3 regions of the Streptomyces sp. NPDC033180 genome follow, and region 3 is predicted to be linked to each of the others. Evidence: riboswitches for the same ligand, from Rfam matches in the RefSeq annotation. Region 3 holds a riboswitch; each other region holds the start of a gene.
The links. A riboswitch is a leader RNA that binds a small molecule or an ion and turns the genes downstream of it on or off. The one in region 3 is predicted to bind cyclic di-AMP.
Positions count from the first base shown of each region.

Region 1: another riboswitch for cyclic di-AMP. It lies ahead of ACZ5WE_RS28215 (M23 family metallopeptidase); the one in region 3 lies ahead of ACZ5WE_RS23750 (C40 family peptidase).
Region 2: another riboswitch for cyclic di-AMP. It lies ahead of ACZ5WE_RS07460 (LysM peptidoglycan-binding domain-containing protein); the one in region 3 lies ahead of ACZ5WE_RS23750 (C40 family peptidase).

Region 1 is NZ_JBVIPU010000012.1:154,319-157,581, forward strand. It holds gene ACZ5WE_RS28210 (GntR family transcriptional regulator) at 1-230, opposite strand, end outside; gene ACZ5WE_RS28215 (M23 family metallopeptidase) at 454-1,257, opposite strand; cyclic di-AMP (ydaO/yuaA leader) riboswitch at 1,270-1,433, opposite strand; gene ACZ5WE_RS28220 (M16 family metallopeptidase) at 1,654-3,039, opposite strand; gene ACZ5WE_RS28225 (M16 family metallopeptidase) at 3,036-3,263, opposite strand, start outside.
Region 2 is NZ_JBVIPU010000002.1:176,181-179,443, forward strand. It holds gene ACZ5WE_RS07455 (hypothetical protein) at 1-179, shown strand, start outside; cyclic di-AMP (ydaO/yuaA leader) riboswitch at 1,073-1,229, shown strand; gene ACZ5WE_RS07460 (LysM peptidoglycan-binding domain-containing protein) at 1,232-1,957, shown strand; partial or broken gene ACZ5WE_RS07465 (DoxX family protein) at 2,026-2,328, opposite strand; gene ACZ5WE_RS07470 (carbohydrate ABC transporter permease) at 2,467-3,263, opposite strand, start outside.
Region 3 is NZ_JBVIPU010000009.1:58,323-61,585, forward strand. It holds gene ACZ5WE_RS23740 (ATP-dependent Clp protease proteolytic subunit) at 136-771, shown strand; gene ACZ5WE_RS23745 (hypothetical protein) at 779-1,087, shown strand; cyclic di-AMP (ydaO/yuaA leader) riboswitch at 1,443-1,615, shown strand; gene ACZ5WE_RS23750 (C40 family peptidase) at 1,619-2,092, shown strand; gene ACZ5WE_RS23755 (DUF6328 family protein) at 2,233-2,805, shown strand; gene ACZ5WE_RS23760 (LysE family translocator) at 2,783-3,263, opposite strand, start outside.

The DNA of each region.
Region 1 (3,263 bases), on a different contig from region 3:
AGGTCGGCCGCCTCCTGTTCGGTGGGTTCCGCGACGCACGCGCCCGCGTGCCGGCGCGTGACGACGAAGCCCTCGGCCTCCAGGGTGCGCAGGGCCTCGCGCACGGGGACGCGGGAGACTCCGTAGCGGCGCGCGAGCAGTTCCTCGGTGAGCCGGCCGCCCCGTTCGTAGACACCGGAGACGATGTCGTCCCGGATGGCCGTGCATACCGAGTGCGCGGGAATGCGCATGACTGACCTCCGCCTTAATCCCCGCGAAACGCGGTCGATCGACGCCTGTTCGCCTGTCCGGGGACTCTATTGCAGAGCGGCCGAATTTCCGACGGTCGGCCGAAATCCAGGGATACTTTTGGCCAAAGGAGATACGGGAACGGCGAAAGCCCCGGCTCTCGACGAGCCGGGGCTTTCGGTGAATCAGGTGCGCCGCGTGCGACCGCGTGAGTTCGGGCCGGGATCAGACGTTGACGCCGTGCGAGCGGAGGTAGGCGACCGGGTCGATGTCCGTGCCGTAGTCCGCGCCGGTGCGGGCCTCGAAGTGGAGGTGCGGGCCGCTGGAGTTGCCGGTGGAGCCGGAGAGGCCTATCTGCTGGCCCGGAGTGACCGCCTGGCCGACCGTGACACCGAGGGACGACATGTGGCCGTACTGGGTGTACGTGCCGTCGTTCATCTTGATGACCACGTTGTTGCCGTAGGCGCCGCCCCAGCCGGCCTCGACGACGGTGCCGGAGCCGACCGCGTGCACCGAGGTGCCGGACGCGGCGTGGAAGTCGACACCGGTGTGGCTGCCGGAGGACCACATGGCGCCACCGGTCTGGTAGCCCGTGGAGATGGACGAGCCGGTGATCGGGGAGACGTAGCTGTTGAGGCGCTTGCGCTCGGCCTCGCGAGCGGCACGCTCCTTGGCCTCGCGCTCCTTCTTGGCCTTGGCCTTCGCCTCGGCCTCGGCCTTGCGCTTGGCCTCCTCGGCCTTCTTCTTGGCGGCCTCTTCGGCCTTCTTGGCCGCTGCGGCGTCGTCGGCGGCCTGCTGCTGGGCAGCGGCCTGCGCGTCGACGCTCTGGGCGAGCGAGTCGCCCACGGAGATCGCCTGGGTGAGGCCGGTGTGCTGGGGAGTCACCGCGTCGTCGGCGGCGAGCGCCGGAGCGGCCAGGCCCCCGATGACACCGGTGGTGGTGAGGGCGGCGACGCCCGCCACGTTCGCGGTCGTACGCGTGAGGCGGCTCGGGCGACGGTGCTTCCCGGTGGCACGGGTGAACGCCATGAAGTGGCTGATCCTTTCCTTCCTTCTCGCCTACCGGGTTAGCTGACGGGTTCGGAGCAGGAAGGTCTCCTACGAGTCCCTCACCTCACGGCGAGGTTCCCGATTCACCCCAAGGGGACATGTGGGTCCCCGGCTCCCCTGGCTCGCGCCGTACGGGGACTCGGCGATGACTGTCCGGTGCCGCGGGCGCGGCGTACTGCATGACGAACAGCCGGACCAGACGCTAAGCGGGGCGTCTTTCAAACGACAAACGGATCAGAGCTTTTGTAGCGCACGCCACAGGTCAGACACGTAACCTCCATACTAATTCGGACATATGAGGACCCCAGTAGCGATTTCTCGCCACCGGGGTCCCGATATGTCCTGACTGTCACTCAGTTCGCGCGCACCCCGCACTCACCCCGTGACCACACTCACTTCACCGATGCCGAGCGCCCTGACAGGCTCCTCGATCTGCGCCGCGTCCCCGACGAGCACCGTCACAAGGCGGTCCTGGGGGAAGGCGCTCACCACGGCGGCGGTGGCCTCCACGGTGCCGGTCTCGGCCAACCGGCGGTACAGCTGGGCCTGGAAGTCGTCCGGCAGGTGCTGCTCGACCTGGTCGGCGAGGGTGGCCGCGACGGACGCCGCCATCTCGTACTTGAGCGGGGCGACGCCCACCAGGTTCTGCACGGCGACATCGCGCTCGGCGTCCGTGAGGCCCTCCGCGGCGAGGGTGCGCAGGACCTTCCACAGGTCGTCGAGCGCCGGACCCGTGGACTCGGTGTCCACGGAGCCGCTGATGGCGAGCATCGCGGCGCCGCTGCCGTCCGGGGCGGAACGCAGGACCTGGCCGAACGCCCGTACGCCGTAGGTGTATCCCTTCTCCTCGCGCAGGACGCGGTCCAGGCGCGAGGTGAGGGTGCCGCCCAGGCAGTACGTGCCGAGCACCTGCGCGGGCCAGACGCGGTCGTGCCGGTCCGGCCCCACGCGGCCGATGAGCAACTGCGTCTGGACGGCCCCGGGGCGGTCCACGATGACGACACGCCCGGTGTCGTCCGCGGTCACCGGAGGCACCGGACGCGGCTCGGCGGTACCGCCCGTCCAGGCGCCGATGGTGTCGGCGAGGACGGCGTCCAGGTCGACGCCGGTCAGGTCGCCCACGACCACGGCGGTCGCCGTGGCGGGACGCACGTGCTTCTCGTAGAAGGTGCGCACCGCCGCCGAGTCGATGGCCGTGACCGTCTCCTCGGTGCCCTGGCGGGGGCGCGACATGCGGGAGGTCGCCGGGAAGAGCTGCCGGGACAGCTCCTTGGCGGCGCGGCGTCCCGGGTTCGCCGCCTCGTGCGGGATCTCGTCCAGGCGGTTGCGTACGAGCCGTTCGATCTCGCTGTCCGCGAAGGCGGGGGCGCGCAGGGCGTCGGAGAGCAGGCCGAGCGCCTTCGGGAGGCGCGAGACCGGGACTTCGAGGGAGACACGGACACCGGGGTGGTCGGCGTGCGCGTCCATGGTGGCGCCGCAGCGGTCGAGTTCGGCGGCGAAATCCTCGGCGGAGTGCTTGTCGGTGCCTTCGTTGAAGGCCCTCGCCATGATCGTGGCGACGCCGTCAAGGCCCGCAGGCTCGGCTTCGAGCGGCGCCTCCAGGTGGACCTCCACGGCGACGACCTGCTGGCCGGGGCGGTGGCAACGCAGCACGGTGAGGCCGTTGTCCAGGGTGGCTCGCTCGGGCGCGGGGAAGGCCCACGGCCGTGCGGCGCCCGCCTGGGGCTGCGGGTGGAACTGCATCGTTGCGGCCTCGCTCACTTCGCCGCCTCCTCTTCGTCCTCGTCGTTGGCTTCGTCGGCCTCAGGGGCGATGGGCTCGTACACGAGCACCGCGCGGTTGTCGGGGCGCAGGCGGGCCGCCGCGACCGCCTTGACCTCTTCGGCGGTGACGTCCAGGACGCGCTTGACGGCGGTGAGGGCGAGCTGCGGGTCACCGAACAGGACGGCGTACCGGCACAGTTCGTCCGCGCGTCCCGCCACCGT
Region 2 (3,263 bases), on a different contig from region 3:
GCCTGACGCACTTCCTCCTGGACGGCCACCACAAACTGGAGGCCGCGGCCGCAGTCGGCCGGCCGGTGCAGCTCCTGTCGCTCCTGGCCCTGGGCGAAGGCCTGGCCACGTCCGAAGACTGCGCCCGGCTGCCCGCCCTGCGCGCTCAACTCCGCTCGCCCCGAACGCCCGGCGCCTGAGCCCACGCCGAATGGATCACGCCTGCCGACGCACACCCGGGCGAACGTCCGCGTGAACACCGACACCACACCCAGGTAACTACCCAGTGTGCACTATCAGTTCGGTCAAAAGACGGCCCGCAATTGGTTGGAGCCGCCCCGATTTCCTCTCACCCCCTCCCCCACACATATGAGTTGCTGTAACCGCTCAGGTCATTTGCTTGGCTCATGGGGGAATTGTTGGTGCATTCCCATCCGCCTGCGGTCCGGCGCGCTCCCGCCCCCCCCTCGCCGGGACGGCGTCAGCCACAGGGATAGGGTCGATGCCATGACATCCGATCGGCCCCAGACGTTGGCCATGGCGTTCCTGGAATCTCAGGAGATAACGACGACGGACTGCCGCCGGTGCGGCACGGAGGTGTCAGGCGTCAATGGCCGCTACGCATGCGGGGTGTGCGGATGGGTCAACAACTGGACTGAGGGCCACAACGAACTACCCAGCGGCGACAGCGACATTTAGCGTCGTGACAGCTCGCAGCCATGTCCGGCTTGCCCGCAAAACATCCTGTTTCAAGCGATTAGTGGCGCATATAAAGCCCCGCCCTTATTGCGGGACACTCACACGAAATGGCGTAATCCGATACGCCGTCGAAGCGCCTTCAAGTCCGGCCCCCAAACAGTGGAATGGGTCACACCGCCAGTTCGGGACCCCAGGGCAGTCACTGAGCGCATTTCCGTTCTGCGCAAACAAAGTTGGGGCTTTTCGATCAAAGAGGGTGAGGGGTTCCGGTCACCTGGGACGGTCCTCGCGCATTCCCTATTCGAATTCAGCTCTTGTTCCGTCCGGTCTTTCTCGCTTAACGTCACCCTCAATCCGGATGGAACGCCGAATCCTGCCGCTGTCCGGAAACCCTTCCCATCAATCACTTACGCCCGGCAGGAGCGGGGGACCCAGGTAAGCCGCCGTTCCGGATTCCGGAACGGCTCGGGGTGAAGACGCATGCGCAGTGCGACCGGACATCTCCCGTCCGAACCCGACAGCTCACCTCGTAGGCGACGGAGAGGAATTCGTCATGCCTGCAAAGGGTAAGCACCGCCGTCCCAAGTCCAGCTCCCTCAGCCGGGGCATCGCCGCCGCGGGCACAGGCGGGGCCGTGCTCGTGCTCCCGGTGCTCGGCGCGACCGCCGCCGGCGCCGCGCAGGCCGCTCCGGCCGCCAAGCCCGCCGCCGCCCCGAAGACCTACGTCGTCGCCGCGGGCGACACCCTCTCCAAGATCGTCCGAGAGCACTCGCTGAGCGGCGGCTGGAAGAAGCTGTACCAGGACAACCGCGACGCCCTCGGTGGCGACCCTGCACTGATCCACCCCGGTCTCGAGCTCACCCTCGGCGAGAAGGCTCCGGCCGAGCGCGCGGACCGCTCCGAGCGCAAGGACGCGCCCGCCGCCAAGCCCGCCTCCGCCCCGGCGAAGAAGTCGTACACCAACGACCTCGACGGCTGGATCAAGGAGTCGCTCGACATCATGGCCCAGCGCGGCATCCCCGGCTCCTACGAGGGCATCCACCGCAACATCATGCGCGAGTCCTCCGGCAACCCGCTGGCTATCAACAACTGGGACTCCAACGCCGTCGCCGGAACCCCCTCCAAGGGTCTCCTGCAGGTCATCGGCCCCACGTTCGACGCCTACCACGTGCCCGGCACCTCGCTGGACAGCTTCGACCCGGTCGCCAACATCACCGCCGCCTGCAACTACGCGGCCGACCGGTACGGCTCGATGGACAACGTCAACGGCCCGTACTAGGCCGCATCCCCTCTGAGCCCCGGCCCGCCAGGTGTCCGGGGCTCAGGCCTGCCTGCGGCCACGCACCGCTACGGATTCCGGCGGGCGCGCTGACGAGGCATCAGCCGGTCCAGGGACAGGGCGCCCGGCCCGGTGAAGACGAGCAGCAAGAACGCCCAGCAGTGGAACGCGGCGACCTCTCCGCCGTTGTCCAGGGGAATCAGCCCCTGGGACGCATGGGTGTCGAAGTACGCGTACGCCATCTCCGCGGAACAGAGCAGGGCCGCCGTACGTGTGCCGAGGCCGAGCATCACCAGCGTGCCGCCCACGAGTTCGTTGACGCCCGCGTACCAGACGGGCCATGCGCCCGGAAATGCATGGGCCGTCTCCATGTGCAGGCCGGTCGGACGAAGGTGAGAACCGCTCTGCCGTCCTCACCTTCACCCGAGGCGTCCCCGCCGCGCGTCGTACGGCTGATGGCGGCTGTCCTACTCCCTGGGTAGTACGAGTTCGCCCTCTGCCCGGCCAGGTCAGTCGTCGATGCCCGACCGCTCCACCCCCGCCACGATCCACCGCTGGAAGAACAGGAACACCACGAGCAGCGGCACGATCGACACAGCGGCCGCGACGAAGAGTTCGTGCAGTCTGATCACCTGGGATGTGGTGAACGACGACAACGCCACCTGCACCGTCCACGCGTTGCGGTCCTGGCCGATGACCAGCGGCCACAGGAACGAGTTCCACGCGCCGATGAAGACGATCGTGCCCACCGCGGCGAAGACCGGCCGGGAGTTGGGCACCACCACCCGCCAGTACGTGCGCCAGTATCCGAGCCCGTCAACGCGCGCCGCGTCCTCCAACTCCCGTGGGAATCCGAGGAAGTACTGCCGGAAGATGAAGCACGCGAAGGCGGAGAACAGAGTCGGGACGATCAGCCCGCGCAGCGTCGACACCCAGCCGAGCGACGACACCAGGACGAACGTCGGCACGAAGGTGACGGAGGCCGGGACCATCAACGTGCCGAGAATCGCGTAGAACACCTTGTTCGCGTGGCGGTACGGGATGCGGGCCAGGCCGTAGCCGGCCAGCGAGGCCAGCAGCAGCGTGCCGACCGTCGTCGCGACCGCGATCAGCGAGGAGTTGAGCAGAGAGCGGGCGAACGGCACCGACGTGTCGTCGAAGAGTTCCTTGATGTTCCCCCACCGCAGCGAGGAAGGGAAGAATGTCCACTCGGGCGAGGTGATGTCACTCTCGGACGACAGGCCGTTGCGTACGAGGAGGTAGAAGGGGATCAGGAACAGGAGCGCGAGCGCGATCAGCAGCGAGA
Region 3 (3,263 bases):
CTCGGGATGGGAGATCACGACGATGCGGAGCATGCCCACGTCGTCGCGCCATCTCACCCGAACGTTACGTACGTCCTGTACATTTTTTACAGGAGCCTTGGGGAGCAGCCGACCCCGGCAGAGGAGAGACGTGCCATGAACCGACCGTTCGCCCGCTATGTCCTGCCCGAGTTCACCGAGCGCACCAGCACGGGGCAGCGGACCCTCGACCCGTACTCGAAGCTCCTCGAGGAGCGCATCGTCTTCCTGGGGACGCCGATCGACGACACGTCGGCCAACGACGTGATGGCACAGTTCATGCACCTCGAATATCTGGCGCCCGACCGCGACATCGCGCTCTACATCAACTCCCCCGGCGGCTCGTTCAGCGCGATGACCGCGATCTACGACACGATCCGGTTCGTCTCCTGCGACGTGGAGACGACGTGCCTGGGGCAGGCAGCGTCGTCGGCCGCCGTCCTGCTGGCCGCGGGGACGCCCGGCAAGCGGTTCGCGCTGCCCGGCGCCCGGGTGCTGATCCACCAGCCCTCGCTCGCCGAGCCGGTCCACGGCCAGACCTCCGACCTGGCGATCCAAGCCGACGAACTCCTGCGCACCCGCGCGCAACTGGAGAGGCTGCTCGTCCAACACACGGGCCAGAGCGCGGAACGCGTCTCGGCCGACATCGAACGGGACAAGATCCTCAGCGCGACCGAGGCAGTTGACTACGGCCTGGTGGACCGGATCATCGCGAGCCGCAAGTCGTCCCTCCGCACCCCGGGCGCGGGGTGAAGCGCCGATGCTGCCACCCGAACTTCCTCCGCTGCCCGCGCTCACCCGCGCCGAGGGCGAGTTGATCGACCGGTACCTCGAAGTGATCGACCTGGTGGGCCGGATCAACCCCGCCCGCGCCTCGGACACCTACGGCGGGCTGCGCGCCGCCCAGGCCCTGGTCGGCAGCGCGACCGCCCTGCGGGACGCGCTGACGCTCATGCACCAGCGGGGAGAGAGCGCCGTGCACGCAGCGACGTTGGCACGGGCTCTGCGGGTCCTCGACGGGGAGCGGCGGGCCGGGCGGGTCACCGTTCCGCCTCCGACAGCGTCCTGAGCACCCGTCATCCAGCGGCCCGGAGTCCGATGCGTCCCGGGCCGATCTCAAACGAACCAAACGGGCTACCTCGTTCGGCGTAGACAATCGTCGTTATTCGGGCCGTCTGCAGTTGCGTCAGATGTGTACGCGGGGGCCGGAATTACTTGTTCCGGTGCTGGTCGAACGATCGTCGGGTGCCGTTCCCGGACCCCGAATCCGACCTTGTCCACCCGAACGGTTCAGCCGTGAGGAGCCTCACAAAACGCCGTTTCGGCTCGGAATTCGCGCCCTTGACGGGTCAAGATCCCTTTCGACGACAAGCCCCCGCCGCAGCGGCGGGGCGGTCCGGGCGGACGCCGAGTCCTGCCGCCGCCCGGATGACCGGTCGACATCGGTGCATTGGCAGGAGTGGAGGACCCAGGCATGACGGGTCGGTCCGGAAAGTCCGGACGCAGGCCCTTGGGGTGAAGCCGCACATCGCGGCCGGGCAACTTTGTCAGCCCGAATCCGACAGGTCATCCTTCACAGGCGGTTGACGAAGGGTTGCGCATGACCGCGCTGAATCATGTTCCGTCGCTGCTCACCAGGGCCGGTTCCGTATCGGCCCTCACGCTCGCCGTCGTAGGCGGCACGCTCGTGGCCCCAGGGCTCACGTCGGAGGCAGAGGCGGCGACTCACGGGACGAAGGCGCTCAAGATCGCCGCCTCCAAGAAAGGCTCCCCGTACGGCTACGGAGCGACGGGGCCGAACCGGTTCGACTGCTCGGGCCTGACCCAGTACTCGTTCAAGCGCGCGGGCAAGAAACTGCCGCGCACCGCCGGACAGCAGTACAACAAGACCCGCCATGTCTCCGCGTCCAACCGCACCCGCGGTGACCTGGTCTTCTTCCACTCCGGCCGGAACGTCTACCACGTCGGCATTTACGCCGGCAAGGGCCGGATCTGGCACGCTCCCAAGTCGAACACCGTGGTGCGGCTCGAGAAGATCTGGACGAAGAGCGTCTCCTACGGCCGGGTGCGCTGATGGCCCGTCACTGACCGCCGGTCACCGGCCCGTCCGGGGGCGGTGGCGGCGGCCGCACGGCCGCCCGCCACCGCTCGCCCGGCCCTCCGCTCGGCGTGCCCGCCAGGCGTGGGGCACCTCGACGCGGATACTCGTGCGCCATGGCCGAAAACAACAGTCCCTCCACCGCAGGCGAGCCGCCACGCAACGAGACGCGCTTCGAACGCGCCGATCGCAACTTCGCGGAGATCCTCCAGGAACTGCGGGTCACGCAGGCCGGGGTGCAGATCCTCTTCGCGTTCCTGCTGACGCTCGCTTTCACCGAGCGCTTCCCCTCGCTCGACACGGTGCAGCGCGCCACCTACGTGACCACGCTGCTGCTCGCCGTCCTCGCCGCGGCGTTGTTCACCGCTCCGGCCGCCGTGCACAGGTCGCTGTTCGGGCAGCGCGCCAAGCCGCTGATCGTGCGGGTGTCGTCCCGCCTCGCCGGCGTCGGTCTGGGGGTCCTGGTGTTCGCGGTCTCCGGCGCCGTGCTGCTGGTCGTCGACGTGGCGGTGGGCAGGACCGGAGGGATCATCGCGAGCGCGGGCACGCTGGTGGTGTGCGCCGGCCTGTGGGGCCTGCTCCCCCTCCTGGTGCGCGGCGCGGCGGACAAGGGCGAGGACGGGAGTGGGGGCGACGAGGGCACGGAATCGGACACGTCGCGCGGCGTCAGGCCAGCAGGGCCTCGGTGAGGAGCACCAGGCCGAGCACGCTGAGCGCGACGCCCGTGCCGCCCTCGATGGCACGGGCCGTGCGCGGCCTGCGCAGCCACCGCCCGAGCCGGTCGACCAGGAGGGCGACGACCGGGAACCACACCAGGGCGAGGGCCACGATGATGGACGCGAGCAGCAGGGTCCTCGGCATCGCGGGGCTGCCCGCGGGCACGAACTGGGGCAGCACGCTGAGGAAGGTGATGGGCGCCTTGGGGTTGAGGGCGTTGGTGAAGAAGCCCTGCCGCAGGCTGCCCCCGGCCGCCGCCTGCTCCGCGCCGTCCCGCGCACCGAAGCTCTCGAGCGGACGCGCCGCCGACCGCAGCGCGCGGTAGCCGAGGTACAGCACGTAGGCCCCACCCGCGGCCTGCAACGCCCGGAACAGCGTGGGAACCGCCGCGAGGACCGCCGCGACCCCGGCCACCGCGAGCGCCGTGTGC